Regions from separate parts of the Streptomyces sp. NBC_01506 genome, predicted to be linked through region 4. Evidence: riboswitches for the same ligand, from Rfam matches in the RefSeq annotation. Region 4 holds a riboswitch; each other region holds the start of a gene.

What was found. Region 4 has a riboswitch for cyclic di-AMP ahead of OG329_RS26455 (transglycosylase family protein). Riboswitches for the same ligand answer to the same signal wherever they lie in the genome.
Region 1: it holds a riboswitch for cyclic di-AMP, as region 4 does, so the genes downstream of both, OG329_RS14845 (NlpC/P60 family protein) here and OG329_RS26455 (transglycosylase family protein) in region 4, are expected to answer to the same signal.
Region 2: it holds a riboswitch for cyclic di-AMP, as region 4 does, so the genes downstream of both, OG329_RS04875 (peptidoglycan DD-metalloendopeptidase family protein) here and OG329_RS26455 (transglycosylase family protein) in region 4, are expected to answer to the same signal.
Region 3: it holds a riboswitch for cyclic di-AMP, as region 4 does, so the genes downstream of both, OG329_RS22170 (M23 family metallopeptidase) here and OG329_RS26455 (transglycosylase family protein) in region 4, are expected to answer to the same signal.

The regions. Positions count from the first base shown of each region.
Region 1 covers NZ_CP109422.1:3,437,489-3,444,864, reverse strand. The annotation lists gene OG329_RS14875 (PspC domain-containing protein) at 1-293, shown strand, start outside; gene OG329_RS14870 (LuxR C-terminal-related transcriptional regulator) at 290-1,018, shown strand; gene OG329_RS14865 (hypothetical protein) at 1,047-1,436, opposite strand; gene OG329_RS14860 (NlpC/P60 family protein) at 1,523-2,563, opposite strand; gene OG329_RS14855 (hypothetical protein) at 2,852-3,094, shown strand; gene OG329_RS14850 (hypothetical protein) at 3,131-4,240, opposite strand; gene OG329_RS14845 (NlpC/P60 family protein) at 4,376-5,560, opposite strand; cyclic di-AMP (ydaO/yuaA leader) riboswitch at 5,559-5,720, opposite strand; gene OG329_RS14840 (ATP-dependent DNA helicase) at 5,923-7,376, shown strand, end outside.
Region 2 covers NZ_CP109422.1:1,201,938-1,209,313, forward strand. The annotation lists gene OG329_RS04870 (SGNH/GDSL hydrolase family protein) at 1-59, opposite strand, end outside; gene OG329_RS04875 (peptidoglycan DD-metalloendopeptidase family protein) at 242-1,177, opposite strand; cyclic di-AMP (ydaO/yuaA leader) riboswitch at 1,182-1,346, opposite strand; gene OG329_RS04880 (tyrosine-protein phosphatase) at 1,753-2,550, shown strand; gene OG329_RS04885 (DUF6126 family protein) at 2,587-2,703, opposite strand; gene OG329_RS04890 (helix-turn-helix domain-containing protein) at 2,869-3,516, opposite strand; gene OG329_RS04895 (aspartate aminotransferase family protein) at 3,604-5,046, opposite strand; gene dxs (1-deoxy-D-xylulose-5-phosphate synthase) at 5,043-6,941, opposite strand; gene hpnH (adenosyl-hopene transferase HpnH) at 7,070-7,376, opposite strand, start outside.
Region 3 covers NZ_CP109422.1:5,043,927-5,051,302, forward strand. The annotation lists gene OG329_RS22145 (HAD family hydrolase) at 1-366, opposite strand, end outside; gene OG329_RS22150 (hypothetical protein) at 468-647, shown strand; tRNA gene OG329_RS22155 (tRNA-Met) at 729-802, shown strand; gene OG329_RS22160 (MerR family transcriptional regulator) at 911-1,660, shown strand; gene OG329_RS22165 (PP2C family protein-serine/threonine phosphatase) at 2,179-3,264, shown strand; cyclic di-AMP (ydaO/yuaA leader) riboswitch at 3,517-3,672, shown strand; gene OG329_RS22170 (M23 family metallopeptidase) at 3,684-4,751, shown strand; gene OG329_RS22175 (PrsW family intramembrane metalloprotease) at 4,748-6,082, opposite strand; gene trmB (tRNA (guanosine(46)-N7)-methyltransferase TrmB) at 6,092-6,856, opposite strand; gene lhgO (L-2-hydroxyglutarate oxidase) at 6,956-7,376, opposite strand, start outside.
Region 4 covers NZ_CP109422.1:5,943,028-5,950,403, reverse strand. The annotation lists gene eno (phosphopyruvate hydratase) at 1-415, opposite strand, end outside; gene OG329_RS26455 (transglycosylase family protein) at 679-1,380, opposite strand; cyclic di-AMP (ydaO/yuaA leader) riboswitch at 1,384-1,560, opposite strand; gene OG329_RS26450 (transglycosylase family protein) at 1,819-2,805, opposite strand; gene OG329_RS26445 (cytochrome P450) at 2,981-4,234, opposite strand; gene OG329_RS26440 (hypothetical protein) at 4,282-5,505, opposite strand; gene OG329_RS26435 (ArsR/SmtB family transcription factor) at 5,575-5,916, shown strand; gene OG329_RS26430 (SRPBCC family protein) at 5,920-6,444, shown strand; gene OG329_RS26425 (dihydrofolate reductase family protein) at 6,444-7,064, shown strand; gene OG329_RS26420 (alpha/beta hydrolase) at 7,165-7,376, shown strand, end outside.

The DNA of each region.
Region 1 (7,376 bases), 2.5 Mb from region 4:
AACTGACCGCACAGATGCAGGCAGCACGCGAGGCAATGGTCAACGCCGCCAAGTACGGTGGCGAGGGAGGCGCCGTGCAGGTCTTCGCGGAGGTCGAGGGCCGGACGGTCTTCATCTCCGTACGAGACCGGGGGCCGGGGTTCGATCTGGACTCGGTGCCCGACGACCGGATGGGCGTACGGGAGTCGATCTTCGGCCGGATGGAACGCAACGGCGGTACGGCGAGGGTGCGTTCGGCGCCCGACGGGGGCACGGAAGTGGAGCTTGAGATGGAGAGGGCGGCGGACGCATGACCGGCATCAGCGGGACGGGCGGCACGAGCGGCGGCGGCACGAGCGGCGAGGAAGAGGGTTTGACCAGGCGCGTGCGGGTGGTGCTGGTCGACGACCACCGGATGTTCCGCACCGGCGTACAGGCCGAGATCGGGCAGACCGCGACCACGGGCGTGGAGGTCGTCGGCGAGGCCGCCGACGTCGACCAGGCCGTCACGGTCATCACGGCCACCCGCCCCGAGGTCGTCCTCCTCGACGTCCATCTCCCCGGCGGCGGCGGCGTGGAGGTCCTGCGCCGCTGCGCGCCGCTGATGGCGGCGGCCGAGGACCCGGTGCGGTTCCTGGCGCTGTCGGTGTCCGACGCGGCGGAGGACGTCATCGGCGTGATCCGGGGCGGGGCGCGCGGCTATGTCACCAAGACAATCACCGGCACCGACCTGGTGGACTCGGTCTTCCGCGTCCAGGACGGCGACGCGGTCTTCTCGCCACGGCTGGCGGGCTTCGTCCTCGACGCGTTCGCCTCTACCGACGCGCCGCCGGTGGACGAGGACATGGACCGTCTCACGCAGCGCGAGCGCGAGGTGCTGCGGCTGATCGCGCGCGGTTACGCGTACAAGGAGATCGCGAAGCAACTCTTCATCTCGGTGAAGACGGTCGAGTCGCACGTCTCGGCGGTGCTGCGCAAGCTCCAGCTCTCCAACCGGCATGAACTGACCCGGTGGGCGACGGCGCGCAGGCTGGTGTGAGCCCGCCTCTTCAGGAGGTGCGGTCGGATCAGCTCGAACAGAGCCATTCGGTGACGTAGTCCCGGCCGTCGTGGTGCATGAGTCCCCGGACGCACTCGCCGCGTGCCGTGTCGAGCGTGCCGGTCAGCGCGGCCGAGCCGTCCTTGGTACGGAGGGTGCCGAACCAGCCGGGGAACGCGGTGATCCGCGCGTCCTTGCGCTGGTAGCCGAGCTGGACGGGGAGGCCGGGGCCCTTGGCGCGGCCGGCGCCGTGGCGTACGTAACGCGTGGTGAAAGCCCCCTTGCCGCCCACCGGGCCCTCGACACAGAGCCGGCCGCCGGTGAGGTCGCCGCAGCCCTTGGGGGTGACGCCGACCGGGGCGAGGACGAGCAGCGAGCCGACAGCGAGCGCGGTCGCGAAGGCCCGTCCGTGTCTCATGGCGTCATCGTCGTGCGACGGGCATGGCACGGCATCCGGGCTTGGGCCGGGTGGGCGCCGGGGGCTCCGGGGCGTTACGCGGGGCGTTACGCGGGGCGGGCCGCGCCCGCGAACGGCATCTGGTCGATCGGGGCCATCCGCACCACGGCGTCGGGCCGAGGGGCGTGGATCATCTGCCCGCCGCCGACGTAGAGCCCGACATGCGAGATACCCGAGTAGAAGAACACCAGGTCGCCTGGCGCGAGCTGGGCGCGGGTGACCCGTTGGCCCGCGTTGATCTGGGTGTACGTGGTGCGGGGGAGGTCCACTCCGCCGGCGCGCCAGGCGGCCTGGGTGAGTCCGGAGCAGTCGAACCCGTCGGGCCCGGTCGCGCCCCACACGTACGGCTTGCCGATCGCCCCGCGCGCGTACGCGACCGCGGCGGCGGCACGGGCGTTGGGCGCGGCCACGGTCGCCGTAGCGGCGTCGGCGGTCCCGTTGGTCCCGGCCGTCCCGGCGTACCGCGCGCGCTCGGCGGCGGTGAGCCGGTCGAGCAGCTTCCGGGCGTCCTCGAGCTTCTTGTTGACGGTGGACTTGTGTGTGGCCAGCTCCGCCTGACGCTGCTTCAGGTCGGCGAGTTTTCCGTCCGCCTTCGTACGGAGGCGGCCGATGTCGCCGAGCTGCGCGCGCATCCTGCTGACGGCCTGGGCCTGCTGGAAGCCGGCCCGTTCGGCGAGCGCCGAACCGCGCAGATACTCGTCGGGGTCGGAGCTGAGGGCGAGTTGTACGGCGGGGTCGAGGCCGCCCGCGCGGTACTGCGCGGTGGCGATCGAGCCGAGCGCGTCGCGCGAGACGTTGAGCTGTTCCGTACGCCGGGTGGCCTCGTCGCGCAGTCGGTCCAGCGAGGAGCGCGCGTCGTCCGCCTTCTCCTTCGCCCCGTTGTACTTCTCGGTGGCGGCCTCCGCCTCGTGGTAGAGCTTGTCGACCTTGGCCTTCACCTGCGCCGGCGTGAGCTGCGGCTCGGCGTGTGCGGAGCCTTCGAGACCGGTGGCCGTCGCGGCTCCCGCGAGGGCGAGCGTGGCCGCCGTACGGCCGTAGGGGCCGCTGAACGGGCGGTACTTGGATCGGGGTCGGCGGTGCGCTGCCACGGGGGCGTCCACATCCTTCGTTCCACGCAGGCCCGGATGGCCCTTACGGGACAGGACGCTAGGCGCGCGGGTCACGGACGCGCGCTGGCATGGCCGGTATTGCCCGAGGCCGGTAGATCGGCGACGGATTGTGGCCGCCGGGATCCCACCGGATTCGACACTTCCGGACAGAACCTGACCGATCCGACGACACCGGCACACGGGCGGGGGAACGGTGGTACGCGGGCCCCGGACCGGCCGGACTGTCAGTGGGCGCGGCTAGATTTTTCCCATGACCACTCTCGGGGAATGTCGGTCTACACCGCGCGGGCGGCGTGGACCGCGAACGGACCGCTCGCGTTCATGTCGTCGGACGACGGCGACATCCTCTTCGGCGACGGCCGGGTGCGGCGGCTGTCGTCCAAGCCGAGCCTCGCCGCCTTCACCCCGGACGGCCGCGCCCTGGTCACCGTCGGGGGCGCCGAACAGGACGAGATGGAACCCGTCGACGTCTGGTTCCTCGACGGCCCGGACGGCCCGGACGGCCCGTAGAGCCCATAAGGGAGAGGACGCCAGGGGCGTGTCCGCCTACGACCGCGTCGCCGCCCCGCACTCCCCGTCCGCGCCCGCCGTCCCCTCGGTCACCGGCCCGCTGCGGTCGTAGGGGTCGATCGCGGGCCCATCCGCGTCGGCGGCCTGCTCGGCTCCGTATTCGGGGACGAGGTAGCCGGTGGGGTCGCCGCAGCCGCCGTTGGTCATATGGACCTTGTACGAAACGAGGGAGAAGGACCCCCGCTCGGTGATCACCTTGGCGGGATCGTCCCAGTTCAGCACCGTCTCGCGGCGCACGATCACGCGCGCGACCTCGTCGTCGCCGCCGCTGTCCGCCGCCGCCCGCGTGACCGGGTAGACATACGTGACATCGGCGCTCACCTGGAGGGCACCGCGCTCGCCCTCCTGGTAGCTGATCCGCCCCCGTGTCTTGACGACGTCCCCGACGACACGGGTGTGCTCCTTGTCGAACCGGCTGAACAGCAGCAGCGGGTCGTTCTCCTCGCTCGGCGCGCGGAACGCGGTCGCCAGAAAGTCCTGGACGTCCTTCTGATGAGGATTGATCAGCGCGATCGCCTCCGCCGGCTGCCCGCCCCGCAGCACCGCCGGATCCAGACTGGACGCGGCGAGGAAGTCACGGCTGCTGTCGAGCGCGTCCTTCACCTGCGCCTCGCTCATCCACCCGGTCGCCTTGGCCACGGGCACCGTGATCCCGGCCGTCCCGCTGTCCCAGCGCTCCGCGGGCGACCCCTTGAACGGTTCGTCCAGCGTGGGCAGCCCGGCCGGCTCCATGGGCGGTGGCTGGTCCGGGCGCTCCGACTCCGCGGCGAGCGGCCCCCCGGCCCCGCCGTCGTCCTCGAACCACCCGGTGACGCGTCCCGGATCCAGCGCCACGGCCAGCAGCGCGACAGCGGCCAGCAGCCCGACGACGTACCGGCCCTTCAGCCGCCTCGGCCGCCGGGGCGGCTGGTGCGTACGCCATCCCTCCGGTGGCGCGGGCTCCTCCCGCAGCCGCCGCGTCACGATCCGGGCCCGCGCCGACGCCTCCTTGGGCGCGTCGGGCACGCCCTCCGCCGACTCCCGCAGGAATCGCTCCCACTCGTCGTCGGACACGGACGAACCGTCTTGATCCCCACCCGCGTTCATGCCGGACTCCCTCTCTCACCACCGCGGTGTTCGAGACCACCGCGACGGCCCCTCCCCAGGGCACTTTTTCGCATGATCGCACAGGCGGTGAGAGGGGCCCGTGAGACCCCGTGGGCAGCCCCCGGGAGCCAGGGCTCAGGCCGGGCGCACGCTGCCGTAGATCGGCATGTAGTAGATCGACTCCTCACGGACGTTCGCACCCGGCTTCGGCGCGTGGATCATCTTGCCGTCGCCCTTGTAGATGCCGACGTGGCTGATGTCGTCGTAGAAGAACACCAGATCGCCGGGGAGCAGATCCGCCGTGGCGACGCGCGTGCCGACCTTCACCTGGTCCCAGGTCGTACGCGGCAGTTGGACGCCCGCCGCCTTCCAGGCGGCGGCCGTCAGCCCCGAGCAGTCGTACGAGTCGGGGCCGGTGGCGCCCCACACGTACGGCTTGCCTATCTGGGCGCGGGCGAACGCGAGGACCTTCTCGGCCTTGGCCGCGTACGTACCGTCCGTGGCCCCCGAGCCGGTCCCGGTGTCCGCGCCGGTGTCCGTCCCGGTGTCCGTGCCGCCGGTGGCGGGCGCCTCCTCCTGCCGCGCCTCCTCCTGCCGCTTGCGCTCCGCCGCCTCCTCCTTGGCCTTCGCCTCGGCCTTGCGGCGCGCCTCCTGCTCCTTCTTCCGCTCCAGCTCGGCGAGCCGCGCCTTCTCCTCGGCCGTCAGCTCCGACAGCAGCGAGCGCGCCGCGGCGAGCTTGTTCTGGACTTTCTGCTTGCCCTCCTTGAGGGAGGTCTGCGACTCGGTCAGCGTTTCCAGGCTCTTGGTCGCCTTCGCGCGCTGCTGGGCCGCGGACCGCTGCTCCTTCTGGAAGTCCTCGACGGCCTCCTGCTGGCGGTCGGTCAGCCGGCTCATCAACTGGGTCTGCTCGAAGTACGACTCCGGGCTGTCGGCGAACATCAGGGCGGCCGTGGGACCGACCGCGCCCGCGCGGTACTGCGCCGCCGCATACGTACCGAGGGCGCGCCGCGCCTCGTTCACCTTGTCGGCGCTCTTGGCGACGTCGTCCAGGACCCGCTCGACCGACTTGCGCTGGGTGTCGGTCGCTTCCTTCGCCTTGTTGTACTGCTGCGTCGCCGTACCGGCCTGCCGGTACAGGTCGTCGACCTTCTTCTGCACCTCTTCCACCGAGGGCTTGGGCTCGGCCGGCGCGGCGGTGGCGCTCTGCGTCGACAGCAGCGTGACGGAGGCGAGGGCGGCCGTCGTGAAGCCGACAGCCGGAGTGTTCGCGCGCATGCCGGTCCGACTGCGCGATTTGCGATGCGACGCCAAGGTCGACATCTCCTTCCGTGGACCGCCTACCGGGTTAGCTGTCGGGTTCGGGCGGAACGGAAGGCTGCCCTACGGGCCAGGAACGCGGCCCGATTCACCCCGGTCGAACATGGTGGGTCCCCGGTTCCGAACCCCCCTTCGGGAAGCCCGGATTCGGCGCAGGCCGCCCGCCCGGCGCTGATCGCCGGTGGAGTACGGACCGCCTCGGCGAGCACGCTAGCCAACCTGTGGTGCCCCTGTGAAGGTTCGATTCCGATATGCCCGATACATTTTCGTGACCTTTCGCGTAAACGCTCGTCGGCGGCCCCGCGAGGCCGTGTGGCGCCATGCGGCGGCGGGCTGTCAGTGCGGCACCCTAGACTCAGGAAGCGATGAGCAGCCTTTTTGACGACAGCTTCCTGGCGGACCTCCAGCCCTCGGCCGAGGAGCCCCCGCCGCCGCCCGAGGACACCGTTCCGGAACAGGTGCCCGACGATCTCTTCGGAGGGAAGTTCGACGTGCCCCCGCCCAGGGATCCGTATCACCGCGACGGTGCCCCGCGCACGGTCGTGGACCCGGCGGCGCTGCTCGAGGGGCTGAACGACGAGCAGCGCGCCGCCGTCGTACACACCGGATCGCCGCTGCTCATCGTGGCCGGCGCGGGCTCGGGCAAGACCCGGGTGCTGACGCACCGGATCGCGTATCTGCTGGGGACCCGCAGCGTGCATCCCGGCGAAATACTGGCCATCACGTTCACCAACAAGGCCGCCGGCGAGATGAAGGAGCGCGTCGAGCAGTTGGTCGGACCGCGCGCCAACGCCATGTGGGTCATGACGTTCCACAGCGCCTGTGTGCGGATCCTGCGCCGCGAGTCGAAGCGGCTCGGTTTCACGTCGTCGTTCTCCATCTACGACGCCGCCGACTCCAAGCGGCTCATGGCCCTGGTCTGCCGTGATCTCGACCTCGACCCCAAGCGCCACCCCCCGAAGGCGTTCAGCGCCAAGATCTCGAATCTCAAGAACGAGCTGATCGACGAGGAGACCTTCGCCGGTCAGGCCACGGACCCCTTCGAGAAGACGCTGGCCGAGGCGTACCGGATGTACCAGGCGCGGCTGCGCGAGGCCAACGCGCTGGACTTCGACGACATCATCATGACGACGGTCCATCTGCTCCAGGCGTTCGGGGACGTCGCCGAGCACTACCGCCGCCGGTTCCGCCACGTCCTGGTGGACGAGTATCAGGACACCAACCACGCGCAGTACACCCTGGTGCGTGAGCTGGTCGGCCCCTCGGGCGAGGGACACGACCCGGCCGAGCTGTGCGTCGTCGGTGACGCCGACCAGTCCATCTACGCGTTCCGGGGCGCCACGATCCGTAACATCCTCCAGTTCGAGGAGGATTACCCGGACGCGACGACGATCCTGCTGGAGCAGAACTACCGCTCCACACAGACGATCCTCAGCGCGGCCAACGCGGTCATCGAGCGCAACGAGAGCCGGCGGCCCAAGAATCTGTGGACGAACGCGGGAGCGGGCGCCCAGATCACCGGGTACGTGGCCGACACCGAGCACGACGAGGCGCAGTTCGTCGCCGACGAGATCGACCGTATGACGGACGCGTCGGAGGCCAAGGCGGGCGATGTCGCGGTCTTCTACCGGACGAACGCGCAGTCGCGTGTCTTCGAGGAGATCTTCATCCGCGTCGGCCTGCCCTACAAGGTCGTCGGCGGTGTGCGCTTCTACGAACGCAAGGAGGTCCGCGACGTGCTGGCCTATCTGCGCGTCCTCGCCAACCCGGAGGACAGCGTCCCGCTGCGCCGGATCCTGAACGTGCCCAAGCGCGGTAT
Region 2 (7,376 bases), 4.7 Mb from region 4:
GCGTACGACCCGAAAGCGCTTCTGGTCTCTCTTCTCGAATCGCTCGAATCGTCAGCCACAGCAGAACATCTTTCACCCGCGTATGTGACTTACGCGACCGTAAGGAGGGGTTGACGCCGGTGAGAAACACCACCGGTCAAAATTCGTTCAAGCCGGAATAAGACAATGGCCGTCGGCCGGCACTCGGGGTGCCGGCCAACGGCCATTCCTGGAGAGGTCGAACGGCTGAAGGCCGAACGGCTCAGACGGAAACGCCGTGCTCGCGCAGATACGCCAGCGGGTCGATGTCGGAGCCGTAACTCGGGCCGGTGCGGATCTCGAAGTGCAGGTGCGGACCGGTGGAGTTGCCGGTGGAACCGGAGAGACCGATCTGGTCGCCGCCGCCGACACTCTGGCCCGCCGAGACGGTGAGCGAGGAAAGGTGGGCGTACTGCGAGTACTTGCCGTCGTCGTGCTTGATGACGACCTCGTTGCCGTACGACCCGGACCAGCCGGCCGAGACGACGGTGCCGGGACCGACCGCCTTTACGGTGGTGCCCGACGCCGCCGAGAAGTCCACGCCCGTGTGGTAGCCGCTGGACCAGCTTCCGCCGGCCTGGTGGTACGGGGTCGAGGTGGAGGAGTCGACGGGGGCGGTGTAGCCGGAGCCGCTGCTCTGCGCCGCGGGCTCGTTCGCCGCGGTGGTGTCCGCCTTCGGGGCGGGCTCGGCCGGGGCGGGCTTCGCGGGGGCCGGCTTCTTCGGGGTGGCCTCGGCCTTGCCCTCGGAGGACGCCTTGCTCTGCGCGTTGATGGTGAGCTTCAGGCCCGGGTGGATCAGCGACGGGTCGTCACCGACGGCCTCGCGGTTGTCCTCGTACAGCTTCTCCCAGCCGCCGCTGACCTTCTGCGTCTCGGCGATCTTGGCGAGGTAGTCGCCCGCGGTGACCGAGTACGTCTTCACGGTCTTGGCGGTGGCGGCCTGCTGGGCCGTCTGCGTGGCGGAGGCGGCGGAAGCGGTGTGCGCGGCGGACACGACGCGCTCCGGCGCCACGGACGGCGCCGCGGTCTGCTCGGCGGCGTGCGCGCCGGTGGCACCGATGAGCGGAAGCGCGAGGGCGGCGCCACCCGCTCCGGCGGCGACGATTCCGCGCGCGATCGAGTTGGTCCTCGGACGACGGTGCTTACCCATTGCGGGCATGGCGAATTCCTCTCCGGCGCCTACGAGGTGAGCTGTCGGGTTCGGGCTGGAGATGCCCGGTCGCGCCGTGGCGCGACTTCACCCCAAGCCGGTCCGGTGTGCCGGATCGGCGACTTACCTGGGTCCCCCGCTCCTGCCACACGTGGATGATTGCTGGTGGATGCGGATTCCGAGCGGCGGCAGGATTCGGCGATCCGCTCGGATTGCGGTGACCGTAAGCCGGGTGGGCCGACCCGTACAAGCCGTCGTATTCCCCCGGTGATCCGCTCCTGGATATCGTTCTCCAAGAGCGGTCACCCTGTGTGGATTACGGATCTTCGAATTCCGGGCGCCGCCCCAATTCCCCTTCCGGGCGCCGCCACACACCGTCACGGATATGATCTGGCTCACCAGTCGATGACGATCTGCCCCCATCTCCCCTGTGAACGGGGCACGTTATAAGGAATCACTCAATACGGACAGAAGCCCTATCCGTGAACTGATTTCAGCGGGAATGGATGTCGTAAAGTCGGAGCGCGACAGCGTCGGCGACGAGCGCCGACCGCAGACGCGGAGGAGTTCACGTGACGCACGAGGTGCCGCAGCCGGTCCCGTCGACCGAGCCCGAACTGGCCGGTGTACGCAACTTCCGCGACGTGGGCGGTCTGCCGACCGCCGATGGGCGGCGCGTCCGGTACGGCCGGCTCTTCCGCAGCGGGCACCTCGCGCACGCCACGGCCGAGGACAGGGCGTTCCTTACGTCGCTGGGTCTGCACACGATCTTCGACTTCCGCAACGCGGCCGACCAGAAGCTCGACGGCCTGGACGTGGAGCTGGCCGGCGTACGCAATGTGAACATTCCGCTCACCGACCCGGCCGACGGGACGGAGTTCTGGAAGATGGTCCGCGACGGCGATCTCGACCAGCTCCGGTCGATCCTCGCCGACGGCAAGGGCGTGGCCCGGATGTCCGCTTCGTACCGTTCGATCATTCTGGACCGCACCGCCGAGCACCGGCGTGTGCTGCACGCCCTGGCCGAGGAAAGCCTGCCCGCGCTGATGCACTGCGCGGCGGGCAAGGACAGGGCCGGGCTCTCCATCGCGGTGTCGCTGCTCGCCGTGGGCGTGGAGCGGGAGGCGATCGAGGCGGACTATCTGAAGTCGAACGATCCGCACCGCAGGTATCAGGTACGCCGCAGCGATCCGACGCCCGGCGGGACTTCGCCGGAGGTGATGGAGCTGCTGGCGCCGCTGTTCGACGCGCGCGCCGAATATCTCGAGACGGCCTTCACGACGATGGAGGAGACGTGGGGCAGCGTCGACCGCTATCTCACGGACGGCCTGGGACTGACGGACGAGACACGCGAGCGGCTGCGGAAGCGCCTCGTCGAATAGGTCCGTCCGGCGATCAGCGGCGAACGCGGCCTGTCGTCATTTCGCGCCCGCCTCGAAGAGCAGATAGAGGAACCCGGCCACGACATGACCGGCGACGAGGTAGGCGAACAGCCGGACGGCGAGTCCGCGCGGGAAGTTGCTCTCCTCGTCCATCACGGACTTGGCGGGAGCGGGAGCGGGGGCCTCGTCGGCGGGCGCGGGCGCGTCGGCGGGGGCGTCGGCGGGGGCGTCGGAGGACGGCTCGCGCTCGGCGGTGGCGTCCACAGGGTTGTCAGACACGGTGATGACCTCTCTGGTCCGTTCGAAGCTGATAGCGAGTCACCGGCGGTGGCCCCCGCCCGGCAGGCACAGCTCGGCGGTCGGGCTGGTCAGCAGGGTGTGTACGAACAGCAGCTCGACGCCGTCCGGGCCGGCCGCCGCCAGGCGGTGCGGTGTCATCGAGTCGAAGTGGGCGCTGTCGCCCTTGTCGAGCACATGGACGGCGTCCCCGAGGCCCAGCCGCAGCCGCCCCTGGAGGACGTGGATCCACTCCTCCCCCGGATGGACACGGACGAGGCCGGCCTGCGCCCCGTACGGCACCGTCACCCGTAACGGCTGCATCGCACGACCGGAGGGGCTGCCCGCCTGGCGGTAGGTCCAGCCGTCGGCCTCCACGGGCTCCGCCCGCGCGGCGCGGATGACGGGGTCGCGCTCGGGCGGCTCCTCGCCCAGCAGCTCGGAGACCGTCGTACCGTAGACACGCGCCAGTCCGAGCAGCATCGGCAGCGAGGGCTGGCGCCGACCGGTCTCCAGCCGGGAGAGATGGGCCGGGGAGAGCCCGGCCCGCCCGGCGGCGGCCTCCAGCGTGAGGCCCCGGCCGCGCCGCAGCTCGCGCAGTCGGGGTGCGACGTCCGGCAGGACCTCGTCCGTCACACCGGTCTCGCCGGTCACTCCGGTCTCGTACTCACTGGCGGCGGGGTTGCTCATACCTCCATTGCGCCAGGGATTTTCCTCTGAGGCAAATTTCTTGCCTGAGAGGCAAGCCGCCGCGGTGAACTTCGGAGCCGAGACCCGTCACCGATTCGCGATGGCCTGTTTCACCAGTGTCCTGCCGAAGTCCCACATGAGCCCGCCGCCCCGGTGCGCGTCGTCCATGACCGCGGTGAAGGCCGTCACGAAGCGGTCGACCTCCCGCTCCCCGATGGTCAGCGGCGGAATCAGCTTGATCACTTCCAGCTCGTCCCCCGAGACCTGGGTGAGGATCCGGTGCTTCTGGAGAAGCGGCACCACGACCATCTGCGCGAAGAGACCCTTCCTGGCCGCCTGGAGCATCGTCCAGCGGCTCCGCAGCCCGAGCGACGTCGGCCGCCCGAACTCGATGCCGATCATCAGCCCCCGGCCGCGCACCTCGCTCAGGAACTCGTACCGCTCGACCAGCGCCGCCAGCCTCGTCCGCAGCAGATCGCCGGTCACCCTGGCGTTGGCCACGATCCGCTCGTCCTCGATCACCGACAGGACGGCGAGCCCCGCGGCCATCGCCTGCGCGTTGGACCCGAAGCTGGCCGAATGGACCAGCACCCGGTCCATCGAGGAGTACACCTTCTTGAAGATCCAGTCCTCGCCGAGGGTCGCCCCGACCGGCACATAGCCGCCGGAGAGCGCCTTCGCCACACACACCAGGTCCGGCTCGACGCCTTCCTCGTGCTGGTACGCGTAGAAGTCGCCGGTCCTGCCCAGCCCGGTCTGCACCTCGTCGGCGATGAGCAGCGCCTTGTGCCGGCGCAGCGACTCCTGTGCCGCCCGCAGGAAACCGGGCGGCATCGCGTACACGCCCTTGCCCTGGATCGGTTCGACGACGAGGCCGGCGACGTCGCCGCGCTTCAACTCCCTTTCCAGCGCGTCGAGATCACCGAGCGCGAGCGCGGTGTCGGGCAGCAGCGGCGCGAAGCCGTCGCGGAAGCCGGCCTCGCCGTTGACCGAGAGCGAGCCGGTGGTCAGGCCGTGGAAGGCGTGCGAGAAGTAGAGGATCCTGGGTTTTCCGGTGGCGTACCGGGCGAATTTCAGCGCGGTCTCGACGGCTTCCGTACCGCTGTTGCCGAAGAAGACCCGGTCCAGGTGCGGGCTGTGCGTGAGCAGTTTCTCGGCGAGCAGTCCGGGCAGCGGCTGGCAGTCGAAGCGGGTGAGGTCGGCGAGCGAGGCGTCGAGGACGTCGTGGAGGGCCTTGCGTACGACGGGGTGGTGCCGGCCGAGGCCCATGACGCCGAAGCCGGCGAGCATGTCGAGGTAGTCGTTGCCGTCGGCGTCCCAGAAGTAGGCGCCCTCGGCGCGTTCGTAGACCTTGTCGAAGCCGATGGTCCGCAGCATGCGCGGGAGTTGGTGGTTGAGGTACGCGGTGTGCAACTCGTAGCGCTCACCGCCGCGTTCGGCGAGGAGCTTCGCGAGGTCGAAGCCCTTCGCCGGGGACGTACCGCGCTCCCCCTCCGCCTGCTCCGCCCCGTGCTCCGTGGACTCCGTCATCGCGTGCTCTCCTCGCGCTTGCGCGTACGCGCCAGTGCGGCGCTGATCCCCCCGGCGATCTCCACCGGGGTGAGCCCGATGTCGGCCAGCACCTCGCCGCGCTTGGCGTGCGCCAGGAACTGTTCGGGGATGCCGAAGGTACGCAGCGGTACGTCCACCTCGGCGTCGCGAAGCGCCTGCCCCACGGCCCAACCGACTCCGCCGCTGCGGCTGTTGTCCTCCACGACGGCCACGATCCGGTGGCGCGCGGCCAGCGGCGCCAGCGCCTCGTCGACGGGCTTGACCCAGCGGGGGTCGACCACGGTGCAGCGAAGGCCCCGCGCGACCAGCAGCTCCGCCGTACCGAGACAGACCCCGGCGAGCGCCCCGACGGACACGAGCAGCACGTCCGGGACCCCGTCCTCCGGCCGGTGCAGGATGTCGAGCCCGCCCGTACGCCCCACGGCGGGAATCGGCTCGCCGACCGACTCCTTGGGGAATCGCACCACGGTCGGCGCGTCGTCCACCGCCACGGCTTCCCGCAGCAGCGACCTGAGCTGGTCCGCGTCGCGCGGAGCGGCGATCCGCAGTTCCGGTACGCACTGGAGCAGCGACATGTCCCACATGCCGTTGTGCGAGGGCCCGTCGACGCCGGTGACACCGGCCCGGTCGAGAACGAACGTGACGCCGCACCGGTGCAGCGCGACGTCCATCAGCAGTTGGTCGAAGGCGCGGTTGAGGAAGGTGGCGTAGACGGCGACGACGGGGTGCAGTCCGCCGGTGGCGAGCCCGGCGGCGGAGACCGCGGCCTGCTGCTCGGCGATGCCGACGTCCCAGACGCGGTCGGGGAAGCGCGCGGCGAATCCGGTGAGCCCGACCGGGTGCAGCATGGCGGCGGTGACGGCCACGACGTCGGGCCGCTCCTCGCCGATGGCGACGATCTCGTCGCCGAAGACCGATGTCCAGGAGGGTTTGCCGGCCGGTGCCAGCGGCTCGCAGGTCAGCGGGTCCATCGCGCCGACGGTGTGGAAGTGGTCGGCCTGGTCGTCCAGCGCGGGCTGGTAGCCGCGGCCCTTCTCGGTCAGACAGTGCACGAGTACGGGGCCGGTGAAGCGGCTCGCGCGGCGCAGCGCCGACTCGACGGCCGCGATGTCGTGTCCGTCGATCGGACCGACGTACTTGAGCCCCAGGTCCTCGAACATGCCCTGCGGTGCGACGAAGTCCTTGAAGCCCTTCTTCGCCCCGTGCAGCGACCCGTAGAGCGGCCGGCCCACCACGGGGGTCTGCTGGAGGACTTCCTTGCCCCACGCGAGCACCTGCTCGTAGCCGTCGCTGGTGCGCAGGGCGGCGAGGTGTCTGGCGAGACCGCCGATGGTGGGGCTGTACGAACGCTCGTTGTCGTTCACCACGATGATCAGCGGGCGGTCCTTCGCGGCGGCGATGTTGTTCAGCGCCTCCCAGGCCATGCCGCCGGTGAGCGCCCCGTCCCCGATGACCGCGACGACATGGTCGTCGCCGCCGAGCACCTGGCGGGCCTTGGCGAGGCCGTCGGCCCAGCCCAGCACGGTGGAGGCGTGGGAGTTCTCGATGATGTCGTGGTCGGACTCCTCGCGCGAGGGGTAGCCGGAGAGGCCGCCCTTGGTCCGCAGTTTGGAGAAGTCCTGTCTGCCGGTGAGCAGTTTGTGCACGTAGCTCTGGTGTCCGGTGTCCCACAGGATGCGGTCGGCCGGTGAGTCGAAGACCCGGTGCAGGGCGACGGTCAGCTCCACCACCCCGAGGTTGGGCCCCAGATGCCCGCCTGTCCTGGCGACCGCGTGGATCAGGAACTGCCTGATGTCCGCGGCCAGTTCGTCGAGTTCGGCGCCGGTCAGCGCTTTCAGGTCGCGCGGCCCCCGGATGTTCTGCAGTATCGACATGCTCGGCCCCCTCTGGATCCTGGGCGGATCCGTCAGATCACGGTGACTGCCGGTCAGGCCACCGGAAGGACAGCGGCGAGAGGCGCCGCTGTCCTTCCGGTGGCCGTGACCGTCACGGGCCGCCGGTCTCACTTGCTCCCGGCGACCGTCTCACGAACCGCTCGCAGCGACTCCTTGAGGGAGCCCATGGTGGCGAGTACGGCCGTCGGTTCGTAGCCGCAGTGCGCCATGCAGTTGGCGCAGCGCGGGTCCTTGCCCCGGCCGTACTTGTCCCAGTCGGTCTCCTCGACCAACTCCCGGTACGTCGGGACGTACCCGTCGCTCATCAGATAGCAGGGGCGCTGCCAGCCGAAGAGCGAGTAGTTGGGAATGGCCCAGGCCGTGCACGGGAAGTCGGCCTTGCCCTCCAGGAAGTCCAGGAAGAGCGGGGAGTGG
Region 3 (7,376 bases), 900 kb from region 4:
ATCGGCGGGCAGATCCAGGCCCCGCAGCAGCTCACCGGCCTTGGCGGTCTGGTTGCCGGCGATGATGACGCGTACGCCGAGCTGGTGCAGACCGGCCAGGGCGGGCCGTACGTCGGGATAGAGGTCGGACTCGTCCAGATGCTCGCCCCGGCCCGCGGCCTCTCTGGCCCGGTACGCCTCACCGACATCTATGCCCGGCTTGATGAGGCGCAGGGCGTCGGCGTTGTCCCTGCCCTGGGTGGTGACGGCGCCGGCCAGCGCGGAGATGGTGTGGCGGGGGATGCCGAGCCAATCGGCCCAGGAAGCCCAGTAGCGGTCGTCGCGGACGAGAGTCTCGCCGACGTCGAACACGATGGTTTCGATCACCGGTGTAAGCGTAGGTGCTGAGGGGCTTCGGACGGTGGCCATACGGGGCCGTGGGGGTACACGCTCTGCCGATTGTCAGTGGCGGGCCGTAGCCTTACTCCATGTCAGCTTCCTCTGATGCCCGTGCTTCCGTCCGTCCCGCCGCCGTCGTCAACACGGAGATCCGTGCCCTGTGGGCGCGGGCGGGCAGGGCGCTGTCTCCCGCCGAGCAGGAGGAGTATCAGCGGCTCCTGGTCGAGTGGGCGGCGGCGGTCCACGCGGATGTGGTGGAGGCCGCTTAGGCCGATCGAGGGCCCTGGACGAGTCTCCGGCGGTAAATGGAGATGATCTTGGTCCGGATGGCGTAATGTTGCATTCAACGGCGCGGGGTGGAGCAGCTCGGTAGCTCGCTGGGCTCATAACCCAGAGGTCGCAGGTTCAAATCCTGTCCCCGCTACTGGCAGAAGACGAAGGCCCGGATCCAGTGGATCCGGGCCTTCGTCGTGCGCGCGTGCGGGCCTACACGCTTGACCTTTACGTAACGTCAAGATTTACCGTTTCCAGCATGGAGTGGTCGATCCAGGACATCGCGAAGAAGGCCGGCACGACGAGCCGCACGCTCAGGCACTACGGCGAGCTGGGACTGCTGACCCCGAGCCGGGTCGGCGGCAACGGTTACCGCTACTACGACCAGGACGCCCTGGTGCGGTTGCAGCGGATTCTGCTGCTGCGTGAGCTGGGTCTCGGTCTGCCCGCGATCGCCGGGATCCTCGACGGCCAACAGGACACGGCCGCCGCCCTGCGCACCCACCTCGCGCTGCTCGAACAGGAGCGCGCGCGGGTGGGCCGTCTCATCGCCTCGGTGCGGACCACTCTCCACAAGACCGAGAAGGGAGAAGAGCTGATGGCCGAGGAAATTCTCGACGGCTTCGATCACACGCGGTACGAGCAGGAGGTGACCGAGCGGTGGGGCCGCGACGCGTACGAGAAGAGCGACCGCTGGTGGCGGTCGCTGAGCGAGGGCGAGCGCCGGGAGTTCATGGGCCGGCACGAGGACATCGCCCGCGACTGGGGGCAGGCCAAGAAGGACGGTCTTGCCGCCGACAGCGACGGGGCGCAGGCCGTCGCCGCCCGGCACTGCGACTGGCTGTCGGCGGCCACGACGAGCCCCGGCAGGTCGTACGTCATCAATGTCACCGCGATGTACGTGGACGACGCGCGCTTCGGGCGGAACTACGACAAGTACGAGCAGGGCGCGGCCGTCCTCGTACGGGACGCGATGAAGGTGTACGCCGAGCGCCACCTCACCGACTGACGGCGCCTCGTACGGCGGGCCGGGAAATCCGCTCGGCGGCGCGGCCGACAGTGCGGCCGACAGTGGGGCGGACAGTGGGGCGGATAGCCCAGTCGGTCGACGGCGGGTAGCCGCCCGGCGCGGAAGGGGCCAGCCTGGGAAGGGTGCGGGTACCGTCCGCAGCCGTCGACGGACCGGGCAGGAGGCCACTGGTGGGGCACCAGAGAGGCAGCGGAGACGACGGGACGGCGGGTGGCGGAAGCGGACGAGCGGGCGACAACCGTTCCGCCGGTAAAGCCGTCCGCTCCCGCCTGGCCGCCGGGGCCAGGCTCCGCAACCTCAAGGACAGCGTCGACCGCGGGGTCCGGCGCGGCTTCCGGCGCGCCGACGCCGGCTTCCGCGAGGCGGACCTGCTCCCGGACGACCTCACGGAGAACGGTTCGCGCTCCGCGGACAAGCATCCACCCGGCTTCGGCCCCGGCGCCCCCCGTCCGTCCGGGCGGCGCGGCCGGCACGCCGCCCGCTCACCGCATCCGGTCGTGCAGATCCTGCCCGGCCTGATCATCGTGATGGCGATCATCCTGGACGAGGCGACCCCGACCGCCTTCACCTCCGCCCCGCTCTTCGCGGCGGCACCGCTGGTCGCCGCCCCGTTCTTCTCCTTCGCGGGCACCCTCGTCATCGCCATCCTGTCGACCGCCGCCACGGTCGGACTCCACCTCTACAACTCGGCGTCCCAGGTCTCGACGGTCACCGATTCGCTGACCGTCTTCACGGTCTCCGCCCTCGCGCTGGCCATCAACGGTGTCGTTCGCCGCAGCGGCGAACGCCTCGCCTCGGCGCGGGTCATCGCCGAGGCGGCCCAGCGCGCCGTCCTGCCCACGCCCGAGCCACGCATCGGCGGGCTGCATGTCGCCGCGCGCTACGAGGCGGCGGAGGAGGGCGCGTTCATCGGCGGTGACCTGTTCGCCGTCCAGGACACGGCGTACGGGGTACGGCTGGTGGTCGGTGACGTACGCGGCAAGGGCATGGGGGCCGTCGAGACCGTGGCCGTCGTCATCGGTGCCTTCCGCGAGGCCGCCGAGCAGGAGAGTTCACTCGAAGGGGTCGCGCAGCGGCTGGAGCGGGCGCTGGCGCGCGAAGGCACACGGCGCAACGGGATCGATCTGTTCGAGGGCTTCACCACCGCCGTACTGGCGGAGATCCCGCATGTCGAGGGCATGGTGCGGGTGGTCAACCGCGGGCACCCGGAGCCGCTGATGCTCGCCGCCGACGGCGGGCTGACGGTGCTGGCCCCGTCCGACCCGACGCTGCCGCTGGGGATGGGCGAGCTGGGGGCGTGGCCGGACCGGGCGGACGAGGTGCCGTACAGCTCCGGATCGACGCTGCTGCTCTACACGGACGGGCTCACCGAGGCGCGCAACGCGGCGGGTGTCTTCTACAACCCGCGCGAACGGCTGGCGGGACGGATCTTCCCCGGCCCCGACGAGCTGCTGGAGGCGATCGTCGGGGACGTACGGCGGCACACCGGTGGCCGCAGGACGGACGACATGGCGCTGCTGGCCGTCAGCCGGCCCACCGCGAGGCAGCCGGAACGGCGCAGGACGATGCGGGTCGTGCCGTGACGTCATCTCGCCCGGCACGCTGCGTAGTTGAGGCGCACCCCTCCGCATAACATTTGACGCACCGTCAGTTCGAGTGTGTGATCGCACACGGCCCGAGAGTCGATCAACTCGCCCGATTACACCCGCTTGTGCCCCGGTTGGTCCCGGCCGTCATCGCTAACGATCACCCGGAACAGCTTGGAATAAGCCCCGGTCGTCTATTAACGTTCGATAACGCAGCGCGGTTGTCCCAGCCGTCGAAAGAGACGGCACCGTGCGCACGCGCCGAATTCCGCAAGGAAACCGGGGAACCACCAATTGGGGTGAATCGGGCGTCTCTTGCTGCCTCGTGCGGCCAAGGAACGCTCGTAGGAGACCTTCCTGCTCCGAACCCGTCAGCTAACCCGGTAGGCGAGAAGGAAGGAAAGGAGAGCGCCCCAGTGGCGTCCAACAGTCCTGCCCCCGAGACCTCCGCCCCGGCCCGTTTCGGCCCCGGAAGCCGGTTCGCCGGCTCCGATCTCACCGACGGCGAGGCGAACAGGGACTGGGAGGAGTGGAATCCCACCGCGGACTCCATCCGTCCCGTACGCGGCAAGCACCGTGTCGCCAAACAGCGCAACGCTCTCGCCCGCAGCTCCACGGTCCTCGGAGTGGGTGTCATCGCCGCGGTCGGCGCGGGAGGCATCGCCTCCGCCCAGGACAAGCCCGCGGTCTCGATATCACTTCCCGACGCGATCTCGGACAATCTTCCCGACGCCAAGTCCCTTCCCGGCGTCGGGTCTTTCATGTCCGACGGCGACAAGATGAGCGAAGAGGCGGCGCCCGCCCCGCTCACCACGGCGGGCCTCACCGCCGCGGACGCCCAGCAGGGCACCACCGACTCCGGCGAGGCGCTGCGCGCCCGCATCCTCCAGCAGGCCGAGCAGCAGCAGGCCGAGGCCGACGCCGCCCAGAAGGCGAGCGCCGAGGCGGCAGCCGCCGAGAAGGCCGCGGCCGACGCCAAGAAGCAGCAGACCGAGGCCGAGGAGAAGGCCGCCGAGGAGAAGCGCAAGGCCAAGGAGGCGGCGGAGGCCAAGGCCGAGAAGGAGCGCCTGGAGAAGCTGGCCGCCAGCTTCTCGCTCCCCACCTCCTCGTACACGCTCACCTCGACCTACGGCCAGGCCGGCTCCATGTGGTCCTCCGGCCAGCACACCGGCCTGGACTTCGCGGCCCCCACGGGCACGCCCACCAAGGCCGTCCACAGCGGGACCGTCAAGTCGGCCGGCTGGTCGGGGTCGTACGGCTACCGCGTGGTGCTGGAGCTCGAGGACGGTACGGAGATCTGGTACGCCCACCTGTCCTCGATGACGGTCAGCACCGGCCAGAAGGTCACCACCGGCGAGACCGTCGGACGCGTGGGAGCCACCGGCAACGTCACCGGTCCGCATCTGCACCTTGAGGTGCACACCGCGGGCGGCAGCGGGATCGACCCGCTGAGCTGGCTGCGCGGCAAGGGCCTCACGCCCTAGGTTTTGTACGGGTTGTAGCCGCCGTAGTCGATGTACGGCGGCGGCGTCCACACCCGCCCCGTCGCCCGCGCCGCATACGCCAGCGCGGGCGACGCCATCTCCCGGCGCTGCCACAGGTGGTGAAGCAGCTCCTGCTCGCGCTCCACATAGTCCGGGCCGGCCGTGCCGCGTCCCGCGCGGTGGCGCAGGAACGCCAGGGAGGTCGCGAACGCCTCGTACTCGCCGACCGTGCGGGCCGCCGAAGGGCCGTACGTCCGCCGCGCGACAGCGCGCGCCATCGAGCGCGCCCGCATCGAGGACAGGGCGAGCGGTTCGGTCTCGGCGAGCCAGCCGGCCGCCGCGTACGCGGGCAACTCGGCCGAGACCGTGCGCAGTTCACGCTGCCGGCTCCAGATCGCCAGCCAGGTGAGCAGGGCGAAGACGGGCACCATGAAGGCCGCGTACACCGCGTAGAAGCCGTACGGGCCGAACAGCGACGACGAGCCGTTCCACAGGGCGTGAGTGCCCATGGCCAGCGCGAGGCCGAGCACCGGCAGGACATACCGGCGCACGCGCTGACGCCGGGTGGCGAGCGCGGCCATGCCGAAGCCGATGCCCGTCAGGACCGTGAACAGCGGATGCGCGAAGGGCGACATCACCACCCGTACGAAGAAGGTCGCCGCGGTCACGGACACCAGGCCCGAGTTGCCGATCTGCTGGTCCTCGCCGAAGGCGCTGCCGAGATAGAGGATGTTCTCGGTGAAGGCGAAGCCGGTCGCGGTGAAGCCGGCGACGACCACCCCGTCCACGAGACCGGTGAAGGACTGCCGCCGGAAGAGGAAGATCAGCAGGATCGCGGCGGCCTTCGCGCTCTCCTCGACGATCGGCGCGACCACCGTGGCGCCCAGGGACTCCGCGCCGCCGGGGTCGGCGGTGGCGGTGGCTATCCACTCGGTCGCGAAGGAGTTCGCCGTGATCGCCACGAGGGCGGCGGCACAGGCGCCCCAGGCGAAGGCGAAGATCAGATTCCGCCAGGGGCCCGGCTCGACCCGGTCCAGCCAGCGGAAGGCCGCCATCAGCAGCGGAACGGGCAGAAGTGCCAGACCGAGACCGACCAGGAAGCCCTGCGTGCCGGTCTGTTCCCGTACGAGCGACAGGATCAGCAGACCGCACAGGGCGAGCAGGATGATCACCGCACCCGCGCGGACGGCGGGGTGCCGCCACAGCGAGCGGTGCGGCCGGTAGCGCCAGCGGGAGCGCTCCGGCACGGCGGCCCACATGTCACCGAGCCGCTGCTGCTGCTCGTACGCGGGGATCGCCGGGTGCGGGGGTGATTGGGACGGTTCGGACACCTACTGACTCTAACGAGCCCCACTGACAATCCGCGACGGTGCGACCCGCGACGGTGCGATCCGGCGGAAGAGCAGGTCGCGCACGGCATGCCCCTTGTCGAGGCCCTGGCCCTCGAAGCGGGTGAGCGGTCGGAAGCCGGGACGCGGCGCGTAGCCGGAGTCCGGGGAGGTGTTCTCGAAGGCGGGGTGCGCGGTCAGCACGTCGAGCATCTGCTCGGCGTACGGTTCCCAGTCGGTCGCGCAGTGCAGTACGGCACCGGGCCTCAGCCTGGGCGCGGCCAGATCGAGGAACTCGGGCTGGATCAGCCGCCGTTTGTGGTGGCGCGTCTTGGGCCACGGGTCGGGGAAGTAGACGCGTAGCCCCGCCAGCGATCCGGGCGGCAGCATCTCCCGCAGCAGGATGATCGCGTCGCCGTTGGCCACCCGGATGTTGGACAGCCCGTTCCGCTCGGCGAGACGCAGGAGGTTCCCCTGCCCCGGGGTGTGGACATCGGCGGCGAGGATCCCGGTGCCCGGGTCGGCGGCCGCCATCCGCGCGGTCGCCTCGCCCATGCCGAAGCCGATCTCCAGGACGACCGGCAGCCCGCCGAACACGGCGTCGAGATCCAGGACACGCTGTCCGTCGATGTCCAGGCCCCAGGACGGCCACAGCCGCCGCAGGACATCGGCCTGGCCGGTCGTCACACGGCTGCGGCGCGGCTGGAAGCTGCGGATACGGCGCTCGAAGTGCGATCCGGCGGGATCGGCGGCCGGGCCCGTGCCCTCGGGGAACATCCGGCTCCGGGGGACGGTGCGGTCGCCTTCGCCGACGGCGCGTTCGCTGGTCACCCTGTCGATTCTACGGAACCGCGACCCAGGTCCGCCGGAGAGGACCTAGACCCCGTCCCCGTCCACGTCCCCGTCCACGTCCACGTCCCTCAGCATCGTCAGCGCCCGTCTCGCCACCTCGCGGCCGATCGGGAGCGAGGCCGTCGCCGCCGGGGAGGGCGCGTTGAGCACATGGACCGTGCGCGCCGCCCGCCGTATCAGGAAGTCGTCGGCCAGCGTGCCGTCCCGCAGCACCGCCTGCGCGCGCACCCCGGCCGTCGCCGGGCGCAGGTCCGCGTCCGTCACGGCGGGCAGCAGCCGGCGTACGGCGGTGGCGAAGGCGCGCTTGGACAGCGAGCGGCGCAGCTCGCCCGCGCCGTAACGCCAGTGTCTGCGCGCTATCCGCCAGGAGCCGGGCCAACTGAGCGTGCCCGCCAGCTCACGGGGGCGCACGGCGGACCAGGAGTAGCCCTCGCGGGCCAGCGCG
Region 4 (7,376 bases):
GGCCGCCGAGGTAGCGGAACAGCGGCAGGTCCGAGGCCTCGGACGCGGCGTGCGCCACGGCCAGCGAGACACCGAGGATGGCGTTGGCGCCGAGCGAGGACTTGTCGGGCGTGGCGTCCAGGTCGAACATCGCCTGGTCGATCAGGCGCTGCTCGGTCGCGTCGTAGCCGACGAGCTCCGGGCCGATCTGCTCGATGACGGCCAGGACGGCCTTCTCGACACCCTTGCCCTGGTAGCGGTTCTGGTCACCGTCGCGGAGTTCGAGGGCCTCGAACGCGCCGGTGGAGGCACCGGAGGGGACAGCAGCACGGCCGGTGCTGCCGTCGTCGAGGCCGACCTCGACCTCGACCGTTGGGTTGCCTCGGGAGTCAAGGATTTCCCGGGCTACGACGACGTCGATGGACGGCACGAGCATCTCCTTCTGGGATGTGACGCGTTGGTGCGTGGCCTCATTGGCCCTGCGGCATGAGCCTAACCGGCTCCCGGTCGAGGGTCGGCCGCCGCCCGCCCCCTGGGACGAAAAGAGTCGGGAATGCGCGGTGCGCCACGAATGTCCTGCGGACGGGCCTATACGGCGACGGGGCCCGGCCCCCGACAGGCCCTGGCCCCGGTCCGGCGCGTCCGGGGGGAGTGAGGCGCGCCGGGCCCGGGGCAGGGCCTGTCCGTGGGGCGGAAGGGTCAGCTCAGGTGGAGCTGCTGACCCGGGAAGATCTCGTCGGCGTCCTCGACGATGTCCTTGTTCAGCTCGAACAGCTTCTTCCAGCCACCTTCGACCTTCTCGGCCTCGGCGATCTTGGAGAGGGTGTCGCCGGCCTTGACCTTGTACTCGCCGTCGCCCTTCTTGACCGGACCGCGCGTCTCACTACGCGAGGCGGGCTGCTCCTGCGCGGCGCGCGGCTCGGACTGCTGCGCGGCCGGCTGCTCCTGCGGGGCGGGCTGCTCCTTGGGGGCGGCGGGCTGCGGGGCGGGGGCGGCGTCGGCGGAGCCGGCGTCGTTCGCGGCGTTGGACAGGCCGACGCCACAGCTCGGCCAGGCGCCCTTGCCCTGGCCCGCGAGGACCTTCTCGGCGATCTGTATCTGCTGGGACTTCGACGCCTGGTCGGCGCTGGAGGCGAAGGCGGTGCCGCCGTACGCGGCCCAGGTGGAGGCGGAGAACTGGAGGCCGCCGAAGTAACCGTTGTTGGTGTTGATCGACCAGTTGCCGCCGGACTCGCACTGGGCGACGGCGTCCCACTCGGCGGTGGTGGCGGCGGAGGCGGAGGTGGCGCCGATCAGCGGGGCCGCGACGGCGGCACCGGTGACCCCGGCCAGCGTGGCGTAACGGACGGCCTTGGACGGACGGCGGTGCTTGCCCTTGCCGGACTTGCTGGAAAACAGCATGCGAGATCTCCTCACCGACGCCTACGAGGTGAGCTGTCGGGTTCGGGCCAAGTGAGTTGCCCGGCCGTGCGACCCGGGGACGTCTTCACGTCCCCCTGCACACGGCTGCACCCCGAGCCGGCCGTGGTGACCGGCACTTACCTTTGGGTCCCCCGCTCCTGCCTTCGGCGCTTGACGCGACGACTACTCCCCCCGACCGACGGCAGGATTCGGCGTGACGGTCGACGGTGCCCGCGGTGCGAGCGGTTCAGACGTTAAACACAGACATCCCGGATGTTCAAAGAAGGAACATCCGGGATGATTCGCCCATCCTGCCGCGTGGAAACCTCTGTTTACGCAGGTCGGGAAGGGCTCGGGGTGAGCTGCCGGGCAGACCGCGCCAGTTGGGGCGAAGAGACGCTTGTCTCACTTACGCAGATGCGGACATAGCCCGCTTAACTACCCCTGATTCGTGGTCAGATCGAGGTTCTGGCCCGGCAGGATGAGGTCGGCGTCAGGGCCCACGGCCTCGCGGTTCGCCTCGTAGAGCGCGGGCCAGCCGCCGTCCACCTTGTGCTCGTCGGCGATGGCCCACAGGTTGTCGCCGGAACGGACGGTGTACGAGCCGTCGGCGGTGTCGCCGTCGCGCGTCGAACCGTCACCCCGTGAGGCATGACGGCCACTTTCGCGCTCCTCGCCCGCCTTGTCCGACTCGCCCGCTTCGGACCCTTCGGACCCTTCGGGCCCTTCGGATGCTTCGGTCGATCCGTCCGAGGCGTCGGCCGACTCGCCCGGCTCGGGTGCCGCCTCGCCGCGGTGCTTGCCCTGGCCGGCGCCCGCCTCGGTGGTCGGCTCGGTGGTCGGCTCGCTCGGCTTCGTGCTCGGCTCGCTCGGCTCCGTGCTGGGCTCCTGCGTGCCGGGCGTCTCGGTCCCGGAGGCCGAGTCCCGGCCGAACTGCCCGGCGGGGGGCGTCGTCTCGGGAGCGGGGGGCAGGACGGCCGTCTCGGTCGGCTCGGGCTCGGGCTCGGTGGTCGGAGCCGTATCGCTGCCCGTACCGGTGTCCGTGCCGCCGTCCGCCGTGAGGCCGGCGATCAGCGCGCAGGTCGGCCACGCGCTCGGCCCCTGTGCGGCGAGGATCTTCTCGGCGACGGCTATCTGCTGGCTGCGGCTGGCCTGGTCGGCGGTGGGGGCGTACGTCCGGCCGCCGAAGTCGCCCCAGGTCTCCTCGGAGATCTGGAGTCCGCCGTAGTAGCCGTTGCGGAGGTCGGCGCTCCACATGCCGCCGCTCTCGCAGTCGGCGACCCGGTCCCAGGTGGCGGAGTCGGCGGCGCTGGCGCCGGTCGCGCCGAGCAGCGGGATGGCGATCGCCGAGCCTGTCACCCCTGCGGCGACGACGAGGGCGGGGGCCTGACGGGGCCGGCGGTGCCGGCCGTTCCCGGAGCGCATGCGATTGCCTTCCGTGAGACTGCTGAAACGTGAATCACGCGATCACGCATACGGATCCTGAGCACGGACTCCGAACACGTGACTGCTGAGACGGTCGTGAACGTAGCGGTACTCGAACGTCTGTCACAAGTCGATACAGCGGAGATCACGTGAAAGTCACAGTGTTGACGATCCGTCAGTCACGCACCGCTGTGAACCGCACCGGGAGCGTGCGCAGTCCACGCATGATGAGCCCGCCACGCCACCGCAAATCGGCCGGATCGACCGCGAGCCGCAGGTCGGGCAGGCGGGTCAGAAGGGTGCGCAGCGCGGTCTGTCCCTCCAGTCGGGCGAGGGGTGCGCCGAGGCAGTAGTGGATGCCGTGGCCGTATCCGAGGTGTTTGTTGTCACGCCGCGACAGGTCGAGCCGGTCCGGGTCGGCGAACCGTTGCGGATCACGGTCGGCGGCGGCGAGTACGACGAGAACGGGGTCGCCCTCCTCGACGCTCCGGCCGCCGAGTTCGACGGGCTCGGTGGCGTAACGCCAGGTGGCCAGCTCCACCGGCCCGTCGTAGCGCAGCAGTTCCTCGACGCCGGTCGCGAGCAGCCCGCTCTCGCCTTCGGCGAGGGAGCGTTGAAGCCGTTCGCGCTGATCGGGGTTGCGGAGCAGGGCGTAGACCCCGTTGCCGACCAGATTCACGGTCGTCTCGAACCCCGCGAAGAGAAGGATGAACGCCATCGCGGCGGCCTCGTTCTCGGTCAGGTGCTCGCCGTCGTCGCTCGCCCGGATCAGACCGGAGATCAGATCGTCGCCGGGATCATCCCTTTTGCGGTGGATGAGTTCGGCGAGATAGGCGCGCATCTTCTTCACGGACCGCGCGACCCCACCACGCGGCCCGCCGCCGTGCCGGATCATCATCCCGGCCCAGTCGCGGAAGTCGTCCTGGTCCTCGCGCGGGACGCCGAGCAGATCGCAGATCGCGTAGATGGGGAGCGGGAAGGCGAAGTCATGGATGAGGTCGGCCTCCCCCTTCGCCGCGAAGGCGTCGATCAGCCCGTCCGTCAACTCCTGCACGCGCGGCGCGAATTCGGCCACCCGGCGGGGAGTGAACGCCTGCGACACCAGGCGCCGCAGACGGGTGTGGTCGGGCGGATCGATGTTCAGCAGATGCGTCATCAACTCCGCGCCCCGCTCCCCCGGGATCCCCGTCTTCCCCTTGGCGTGCGCCTGCTCGGCGTGGTGCACGGGGTTCTTGGACAGCCGGGGATCGGCGAGGGCGCGCTTGGCATCCGCGTACCGCGTCACGAGCCACGCGTCGACCCCACTGGGCAGCCTGGTCCGGCGCACGGGCGCGTGCTCGCGCAGCCAGGCGTAGGCGGGGTAGGGGTCGGTGGCGAACTCCCAGGTGAAGAGTTCGGGGGCGGCGTCGGCGGGGGGCGGGTTCTGCATGCGACGACCGTACGCAACCGGGCCCGCCCCGCCGCGTACGGGCCCGCTCAGCGGTCCGTGCCGCGGCGCGTGCTGGGGCGTGTGCTGCCCTGCGGCCTTGTCCGCCCCGTCAGCTCCACCGGCTCGTCGCGCAGCGTCAGGCCGCGCACCGTGAGCGAGTCGGCCGACGCGCGGGTCACGAACGCCCGGCCGGCGACGTGCTGTTCGCTCAACGCCCGCACCACCATGGCGAGTCCGCGGTGCCGTGGTGGCCGCCAGTCCCGCCCGCCGCTCACCGTCCAGATACCGGCCCGGCCGAACACGCCCGACTCCAACTGCCTTAGCCACCCGGCCAGTTCCGCCGCCTCGCCGGGTATGTAGAGCTGCGGGCACAGCAGCAGTGCGATCCGTTCGTACAGCGGGAGCGCCGAGTGGTCGGCTTCGGCGCGCAGCTCCCCCGCCTCGACGCTGAACGCCGGTACCCGGCCCGCCGGTTCGTACACGGTGACGCGGGCGCCGGCCGGGAGGGGCGGATCCGGGTCGGGTACGGCGGGGCGATCACTCCTCCGTACGTACCCGAGGTCCACCGCCAGCGCCTCGCCCAGGTGGACCAGATCACCGAGCGAGCGCAGCGGCAGCACGGTGGGCTCCCGTGGTGCGAGCAGGACGTTGGCCAGCCGCCCCACCAGGTGGGGAGTCTCGCCCAGCAGATGGAGCCGCTGGTCGCCCACCCCTTCGACGGTGACCCAGTAGCGCGACGCGTCGATCGTTCCCTGGACGGTGACCGGCCGGGGAAACGGCGTCGGTACGGAGGGGTCGGGGTCGGGGTCGGGGTCCGGCGGCTCCAGGTCGAGCAGCGCGGCGAGGGTGGTGAGCAGGTGGTGCGCCTCGTGGGTGTCGCGCGGGTGCGCGGGCAGGGGCCAGGCCGTGGCGGGCGGCATGACGACCTTCATCCAGTCGATGTCCGGGCGCCGGTCCGCCTCGGCCCGTAACGACCAGGAGTCGTACGCGCCCAGCACGCAGGTCACCGCGTCGACGTCGTTGCCCTGGAGCCAGGAGGCCACCTCCGTAAGAGAGTTGGCGTACGCGTTGTCGATGTCCTGCCGGTACGGATTCCCGTTCCCCGCCCCGCCGACGTCGATCCGCGGTCCGGCGGTCTGGAGCTGGTACGCGTCGCCCGCCACCACTTCGAAGCGCCGCGCGGTGCCACGCAGCCAGTCCCCGAGCCCGACACCGCCGCCGCGGCGCCAGCCCAGCACTCCGTCGCTCATACCGTCCCCGCTTACGTCCACGTCGGCATCATGCCGTGAAGCACGAAGCACCGGCTTGACGTATGCCCATATGGGAATATGATTGGGGTCATGGCACGAGCAGCGACGACGTCGGACGCGTTCAACGCGATAGCCGAGCCGCAGCGCCGGGACATCCTGGCGCTGCTGCGAGCGGGTGAGCGGCCGGTGACCGACGTGGCCCGGGAGCTTGGGATGAGCCAGCCGGGTGCGTCCAAGCACCTGCGGGTGCTCCGGGAGGTGGGGCTGGTGCGGGTCCGCGAGGCGGGCAAGCAGCGCCTGTACGGCCTGGACGCGCGCGGGCTGCGACCGGTCCATGAGTGGGTCGGCGGGTTCGAGCAGTTCTGGACCGAGAGTTTCGACCGGCTGGACACCTACGTACAGGACCTCAAGCAGGCAAAGCAGGAGGAATGACCAATGGCAGAGGCAAGGCGAGAAATGCGGGCTGAGCCGGCTGAACGGGCTGAGCCGTCGACGGCCGACCGGGAGATCGTGCTCTCCCGGGCCATCGACGCCCCGCGGGAGCTGGTTTTCGAGGCGTTCACCGAGGTCCGGCACCTTTCGCAGTGGTGGGGCCCGGAGGGGTTCACCACCACGACGCGGTCCTTCGAGTTCCGCGAGGGCGGGGAGTGGGTCTTCGTGATGCACGGACCGGACGGGACCGACTACTCCGAGTGGATCCGCTGGGTGCGGATCGCCCCGCCGGAGCGGATCGCGCTGCTGCACGGCGAGTCCAGCGACGACCCGAACGCCTTCGAGTCGGTGCTGACCTTCACGCCGGACGGCGCGGCGACCCGGATCGTGATGCGCACGGTGTTCCCCACCAAGGAACTGCGCGACGAGGCGGCCGAGAAGTACCACGCGATCGAGGGCGGACAGCAGACCCTGAGCAGCCTGGCGGACTACGTCACCGATCTCGCGCGCAAGGGGGTGGAGGGCTGATGGCCGGGAAGGTGTTCTTCAGCGTGTCGATGTCGCTGGACGGCTTCATCGCACCCGAGTCCCCCGAGGAGTTGATGGGGAAGCTATGGATGGAACTACAGGCGTGGGTCTTCCCGCAGCGGTTCTTCCGGGAGAACCTGAAGCTCGGCGGGGGCGGCAAGGAGGGCCGCGACAACGACATCGTGCGCGAGACGTTCGAGCGGACCGGCGCGAGCGTGATGGGCAAGCGCATGTTCGACGCCGGCGAGCAGATGTGGCCGGAGGAGCCGCCGTTCCACACGCCGGTCTTCGTCGTGACGCACGAGAAGCGTGACCCCTGGGAGCGGCCGGGCGGGACCACGTTCCACTTCGTCAACGACGGCATCGAGTCCGCCCTCGCCCAGGCCCGCGAGGCCGCCGCCGGCCGCGACGTCCGCATCGCGGGCGGCGGCGCGACGATCCTGGAGCACCTGAACGCCGGCCTGGTCGACGAGTTCTCGATCGCGCTGTCACCGGTGCTTTTCGGCAACGGTGTTCGGCTGTTCGACGGTGTGGACGCGTCCAGGATCGCGCTGGAGCAGGTCCGTTCGGAGCCGTCGTCGCGGGTGACGCATCTGACCTACGCCGTGCGTCAACGGTAGGGGCATGGCGTACGGGCCGGGATCTGTTGGGGGACAACCCCAACAGATCCCAGGGCTTTCCCGGAGTGTGCAGAGGTGGCCGCCGTCCTAGCGTGCGGGCATGGCAACTTCCCGACGTATCAAGGCATTCGCGGCGTGCGCGGCGGTGCTCGCCGTGACCGCGACGACGACCGCGACGACGACCACGGCGACGACCGCGACGACCACGGCGGCGACTACTCCTGCTACCGCCACCGCCGCCGGCCCGGAATCGCTCGACTGGCACGGCTGCGCCCTCGGCGCCGACGACGAGACCGGCCGACGACTGGACGC